2 linked regions of the Thiocapsa rosea genome follow. Each later gene encodes a partner of the first gene's protein in a complex. Links are inferred from orthologs where the notes say so. Each region holds a gene or a part of one and is shown on either strand. Other genes may lie near its edges.

The links.
Region 2: the proteins of dapF (region 1) and BDD21_RS04065 are in contact, whole or in part, in a solved structure (PDB 5YGU), measured with the Escherichia coli proteins. The link is inferred for Thiocapsa rosea from one-to-one orthologs.

What each region holds. Positions count from the first base shown.
Region 1 is NZ_RBXL01000001.1:1,335,799-1,338,954, reverse strand. What follows is about bases 221-3,058. They hold dapF (diaminopimelate epimerase), read right to left. Parts: upstream 2,136-3,058; coding sequence 1,305-2,135; downstream 221-1,304. Other genes in these bases: lysA (diaminopimelate decarboxylase), read right to left, coding at 2,812-3,058; BDD21_RS06170 (class I SAM-dependent methyltransferase), read right to left, coding at 2,144-2,815; BDD21_RS06180 (DUF484 family protein), read right to left, coding at 500-1,201; xerC (tyrosine recombinase XerC), read right to left, coding at 221-312. Also shown: more of xerC, read right to left, coding at 1-220; more of lysA, read right to left, coding at 3,059-3,156. UniProt on the Escherichia coli protein: Involved in the succinylase branch of the L-lysine biosynthesis and in the biosynthesis of the pentapeptide incorporated in the peptidoglycan moiety. Catalyzes the stereoinversion of LL-2,6-diaminopimelate (L,L-DAP) to meso-diaminopimelate (meso-DAP).
Region 2 is NZ_RBXL01000001.1:904,704-907,869, reverse strand. Bases 96-2,943 are described here. They hold BDD21_RS04065 (RNA pyrophosphohydrolase), read left to right. Parts: upstream 96-1,173; coding sequence 1,174-1,713; downstream 1,714-2,943. Other genes in these bases: ptsP (phosphoenolpyruvate--protein phosphotransferase), read left to right, coding at 1,812-2,943; BDD21_RS04070 (histidinol-phosphatase), read right to left, coding at 236-892. Also shown: BDD21_RS04075 (GNAT family N-acetyltransferase), read right to left, coding at 1-67; more of ptsP, read left to right, coding at 2,944-3,166. UniProt on the Escherichia coli protein: Master regulator of 5'-end-dependent mRNA decay.

The sequences.
Region 1 (3,156 bases):
CGGTGCCCTCACCCCGACGGCCGGATTGGATCCGGCGAGCCCCTCGCGCAGCAACCAGCGATAGAGACTGCGCAGGCTGGACAGCTCGCGCTGCAGCGTCTTTCCGGAGGCGCCGCGACGGTGCCGCCAGGCGAGATATTGACGCACGGCCTGCTCGTCGAGCTTCTCGATGGCGAGTGATTCGGCCTCGCTCAGCCAGGCATTCAGCCGCTCGAGATCGCGGCGGTAGGCGATTAGGGTTTGCTCCGACAGCCGTCGCTCATGGGCGAGATGGCCGAGGAAGGATTCGATCAGGTCGCCCGATGTACTCATGTCATAGCAGTGAGTAGTGAGTAGTGAGTAGTGAGTAGTGAGTAGTGAGTGCAGCCCCGAGCTTCGGCGGGCGATCTGTCAAAAATTCTATTTATTTCATTGTCCTAAATCGCGTCAACTCCGACGCTTAAGGATCTGGCCGAGGCAGATCCAATCCAAAAACCATGCATATCGCTCCGGACGCGATTTAGCTCGTCTCGTCGCAATGTCCCAGCGGCACGACGCGCAGCTTCTGTCCGAGGATCTCGCCGAGCCGGTCGAGCAGCTCGGTGCCCATGTCCGGGCGAAAGCGCTCCCCGTCGTGGCTGCCGATCGCCAGCACGCCGGCATGGCCGTCCGCACGGACCGGCACCAGCGCGGCGGATCGGATCTCGGCCCCCGCCTGGCCGAAGAGGATCTGCGCCTTCTCGCTGTTGAGCGGGCCGCACAAGGCATGGTGGCGATCGACGAAGTCGCGGAACGCCAGCGTCAGTGCGTCCGGTCGAGGGCCGCCCTCGTCCTCGGTCTGGAAGAGCTTGAGCGTCATCGCTTCGGCCGAGAACTCGGTCAGGAGCGCATCCTTGAGCAGGGCGCAGATCTGCTGCGAATCCTGCGCGGCAATGAGCTTCAGGACCAGATGGTGGAGCCTGCCGGAGAGCGCCTCGTACTCGCGGGCACGCGAGATGAGATGCGTGAGGCGGTGGCGCTCGGCTTCCAGCTGCTTGCGCAAGAGGCGCACCTGCTGCTCGATCAGAGACACGGCGGCCCCCGAGTCGTGCGGGACCTCGAGCGCCGCCAGGAGCTTCGGGTTGCGGGCGAAGAAGGTCGGATCGCTCAGGAGATAGTCGATGACCCTGGATTCGATCTCCGGGTCATCGGTCGCGACGGGCGCGGGTTCGAGGGGAGTCATGCGCAATACCTCCCTGCGGGGGTGATGTCGGGCCTCGCGATCTCGGCCCGACCTGCTGCGGTCTGTTGGATGTCGTGCACGCGGTCGGACCCGCCGAGGCTTCTCATAGCGCGATCTCGCCTTCAAAGACCTGCACGGCCGGTCCGGTCATCCACACGGGTTCGCCGGGTGCGTTCCACGCGATCAGAAGATCTCCGCCGGGCAGGCTGACCCGAACCCGCGAGTCCACCAGATCGCATCGGCGGGCGTGGACCATGGCCGCGCAGGCACCGGTGCCGCAGGCCAAGGTCTCGCCGGCGCCGCGCTCGTAGACGCGCAGGCGCAGATGATCGCGGGCGAGGATCTGCATGAAACCGACATTGACCCGTTGCGGGAAGCGCGGGTGGGCTTCAACCAAGGGGCCGATGCGCGCGAGCGGAGCCGTGTCCAGGTCCTCGACCAGGATGACGGCGTGCGGGTTTCCCATCGAGACCGCGCCGATGACCAGCGACTCGCCCGCGACAGCCAGGTCATAGGTGAGCGCTTGCCGATCCGCCAGAAAGGGAATCCGCTCGGGCCGGAACTCGGGCGCGCCCATGTCGACACGGACCTGATCGGCGTCCTCCAGATAGAGTCGAATCGGACCGGCGGCCGTTCCGACCGGGATCTCGTCGTGATCGGTCAGGCCCCGGTCGCGCACGAAGCGGGCAAAACAGCGCGCACCGTTGCCGCACTGCTCCACCTCGGAGCCGTCGGCGTTGAAGATGCGGTAGTAGAACTCCGTGTCGGGCAGGCGCGGCGGCTCCACGAGCAGAATCTGATCGCAGCCGATCCCGAAACGCCGGTCGGCAAGACGGCGGGCGAGTGCGGGGTCGATCGCGATGGGGTGCGCGGTGGCATCCAGGACGACGAAGTCGTTGCCCAGGCCCTGCATCTTGCTGAAGGCGAGTCGCATCCGTTCACTCACTCGGGCAGGCGTCCCGAGACAGCCAGATGGCGGTCGCTGACGACGCCGACCTTGAGCCCGTCGAGCCCCGCGACGGTCAGCTGTTCGGCGACCTCCGCCGGCTCGAAGGCGGCGAAGAGCGAGTTGCGGAAGTCATCGCGCAAGACCTTCGGCTCGCCGTCGGCATAGGTCGATACCAGCGCCTCGACCCAACCGGCCGAGGCGGGGCGCATCAGATCCATGATCAGCACCAGCGCACCGGGCTTGCCGGTCTCGATCAGGGTCCGCCACAAGACCTGAGGGTCGTGCAGATGGTGCAGCAGGCTGTTGGAGATGATCAGGTCATAGCCGCCGCGATCCAGGGCCGCGGAGGGGATTTGATCGCGGATCAGTCGACACCGCTTGGCCACACCCGGCAACGCATCGAGCGCGGTTTGGGCGAGATCCAGCATGGGTTGCGAGCCGTCGAGCGCATCGCAGGTTGCCTTGGGCCAGGCCCGCAGGAAGCGGATGCTGATGTCCGCCGGCCCGCAGCCGATGTCGAGTGCGCGTGCGCCATCGAGTGGACCCGGGTCGAGCCGACGCAGCAGCTCGATGAAAAGCGTGTTGGATTCGTTGAAATCCGCTTGGGCATAGGCGAGCGCTTGCTCGTCGCTGTCCATCAACTCGGGTTCGGGACGGCGTTTCATGACGGCAGAACGGACTCCCCGGCGAAGAGACTCGCGATGGTCTCGCGCTCGCGCACCAGATGCACGCGATCGCCGTCGACCATGACCTCGGGCACGCGCGGGCGGCTGTTGTAATTGGAGCTCATGGTGAAGCCGTAGGCGCCCGAGCCGCGCACGGCGAGCAGGTCGCCCTCGCGCAAGGCGAGCTGGCGTCCCTTGCCGAGGAAGTCTCCGGTCTCGCAGACCGGGCCGACCAGATCATAGCGGGCCGGCTCGGCGTCAATGTTGTGCATCACCGGCACGATGTCCTGAACGGCCTGATAGAGCGCGGGGCGCACCAGGTCGTTCATCGCCGCGTCCAG
Region 2 (3,166 bases), 430 kb from region 1 along the record:
ACGCGGCGAGCTCGACAAACAGGCGTTCCCCGCGCTTGGCGGTCAACGCAGACGCAGTCGCAACCATTGCATGCCCTCGGAAAAAGAACCATTGCGTGGAGGGCCATCATAGATTCGGAGTGTTGCGGGCGTATGTGGGCTGCGTGACGCCGCTGTGAACGTCGACGTGAGGGGCGCCGAGATGCGAGCCGGGATGCGAGCCGGGATGCGAGCAAGCGACGTTGCTCCCCGGGGTTCAGGGCCTCAACGAGATGACGGGCCACCCGCGCGACAGGGCCGTTGCGCGCAGTTGCGGATCGGGGTCGACCGCGACCGGCCGATCGACGCGTTCAAGGAGGGGGAGGTCGTTGTGCGAGTCGCTGTAGAAGCTGCTCCCGCCGAGGGTCTCCCGATGCTCGCCCAGCCAGGTCTGCAGACGCTCGACCTTGCCCTCCCGGAACGCCGGTTGGCCGGCAGGCTCGCCGGTGAAACGCCCGTTCTCCTCCGCCGGCAGCGTCGCGATCAGATGCGCAATTCCGAAGCGCTGCGCGATCGGGGCCGTGACGAAGGCATTGGTCGCCGTGATGATCATGAGGGTGTCTCCGGCCTCGCGGTGCGACTCGACGAGGTCTTTGGCGGCCGGGAGCATGATGGGCGCGATCAGCTCGGCGACAAAGCGCTCGCGCAGCGCCTCGAGATGCGTGCGCGGGTGATCGCGCAGCGGGCGCAGGGAGAACCGTAGGAACTCCGCGATATCCAGGGTCCCGTCCTTGTACTCGCGATAGAAGCGCTCGTTTTCGCGCTCGTAGTGATCTGCATCGACGATCCCCTCGGCGGCGAGGAAGCGACCCCAGAGATAATCGGAGTCGCCTGCCAAGAGGGTGTTGTCCAGATCGAAGATCGCCAGCGCCATGTCCTTCATCCTTCTTCGGTTGATGTCGTGCGGTGCGAGGTGCATCGGCGTCCTGCTCGTGCGCCGGTGTGTTGTCTCGCTTCACAGGATGGTCGCGGAATCATGCCGGGGTTTCAAGCCGGGGCGGGCGACTTCGCCCGATGGCCCGTCATGGGGCGCGAGGCGGTTTCAGAGGGCATGCGAAAGCCATTGAATGGCAATCGCTTATATTAGGTGTCTGCTTGCCGGTCATGCGCCGGATGTGGAAGAATGAGGCATCATGGCCTCACGGACTCGGTTCCTTGATCGATCACGACGGTTTCAGACCCAACGTCGGCATTATCCTGAGCAATCGGGACCGGCGACTATTTTGGGGTCGTCGCGTCGGACAGAATGCCTGGCAGTTTCCGCAGGGCGGGATCCATTCCGACGAGACGCCCGAGCAGGCCATGTATCGCGAGCTCGAGGAGGAGGTCGGACTTCAGTCCAGGCAGGTCACCATTCTCGGATGCACCCGCGGTTGGCTCAGATATCATCTCCCCAAGCGCTATATTCGTCGGCATTGCGGTCCAACCTGCATCGGTCAGAAGCAGGTCTGGTTCATGTTGCGTGTGGATTGCGGCGAGGACGCCTTCTGTCTGGACAAGACCGACAAGCCCGAGTTCGATGCCTGGCGCTGGGTCCGCTACTGGCAGCCGCTGCATGAAGTGGTCTACTTCAAGCGGCGTGTCTACATGCAGGCGCTCGAAGAGCTCGCCCCGAGCCTCTACCCCGAGGGTCCGCCCGCCCGCGAGGACAACCAGTCCCGGGTGGTCGGCTTGATGCACCAGCGCGGACGATGACAGGTCTCGCCGCGGATCACCTCGAGCGAGGGTCGGTGGGGCTCGAAAGCGGCGCGTCGGTCGTCGGATCCTCGGCGGCTCCGGGCCAGCGCTTGCCGATGCTCGAATCGCTGCGCCGCATCGTGCAGGAGGTCAACAACGCACCCGACCTCGAGCGCGCGCTCACCATCATCGTTCAGCGGGTCAAACACGCCGTCGGGGCCGACGTCTGCTCGGTCTATCTCAACGACTTCGACAACCGTCGGCATGTCCTGCATGCCACCGACGGGCTGCGCGCCAGGGCGGTCGGTCGGGTGCGGTTGGAGCTTGGGCGGGGGCTGATCGGTTTGGTCAGCGAGCGCGCCGAGCCGATCAACCTCGACGACGCGGTCAGCCATCCGCGCTACCAGCGCATCACGGATACCGGCGAAGAGCACTATCACGGATTCCTCGGTGCGCCGATCATCCAGAATCGCAAGGTCTTGGGCGTGCTGGTCCTGCGACAACGCGAAAAGCGCCATTTCGGCGACGACGAGGTGACCTTCGTCGTCACTCTGGCGTCCCAGCTCGCCGGCGCCATCACCTTCGCACGCACCAACGGCGAGCTGGCGCGTCTGCAGGATGACGGGATCCCGCAGCGCTTTCTGCCCGGCTTGCCCGCCTCGCCCGGCATCGGCATCGGGACCGCCGTGGTGGTTTATCCACCGGCCGATCTCAACGCCGTTCCGGATCGGCGCGCGGAGAATGCGGACAACGAGGCCAAGGATTTTCTCGGTGCCGTGGAGCATGTGGCCGAGGACCTGGATCGCTTCGCGGCTCGGACCCAGGCGCATCTCAGTGCCGAAGACATGGCCCTATTCGACGCCTGGCGTCTGATGCTCGAGAGCGACACCCTGATCGACGGGACACTCTCGCGCATCCGCGCGGGCAATTGGGCGCCCGGGGCGCTGCGCGAGACGATCGCCGAGCACGCCAAGGTGTTCGACGACATGGACGATGCCTATCTGCGCGAACGCGCCTCGGACGTGCGTGATCTCGGTCGCTGCATCCTGACCCATCTGCAGAAGTTGGCCGCGGCGCCGATTCAGTACGTCCCCAACACCATCCTGGTCGGCGACGAGATCAGCGCGATGCAGATCGCCGACGTCCCGCGCGAGATGCTCGCCGGGATCGTCTCGACCACCGGCTCGGGCTCCTCGCATGTCGGCATCCTGGCCCGCGGGATGGGTGTGCCGGCGGCGATGGCCGTCGCCGACCTGCCGGTCGGGCGTGTGGAGGGACGCGAGCTGGTGGTGGACGGTTATCGCGGGCGGGTCTACGTCGCACCCGGTCCGGCCGTGCGCGCCGAGTATCAGCGTCTCGCCGAAGACGACGCGGCCCTGACCAACGAGCTGCAGGCGTTGCGCCATCTCCCGGCCGAGACCACCGACGGCTATCTGGTGCCCCTTTATCTGAACACGGGTCTGGTCTCCGA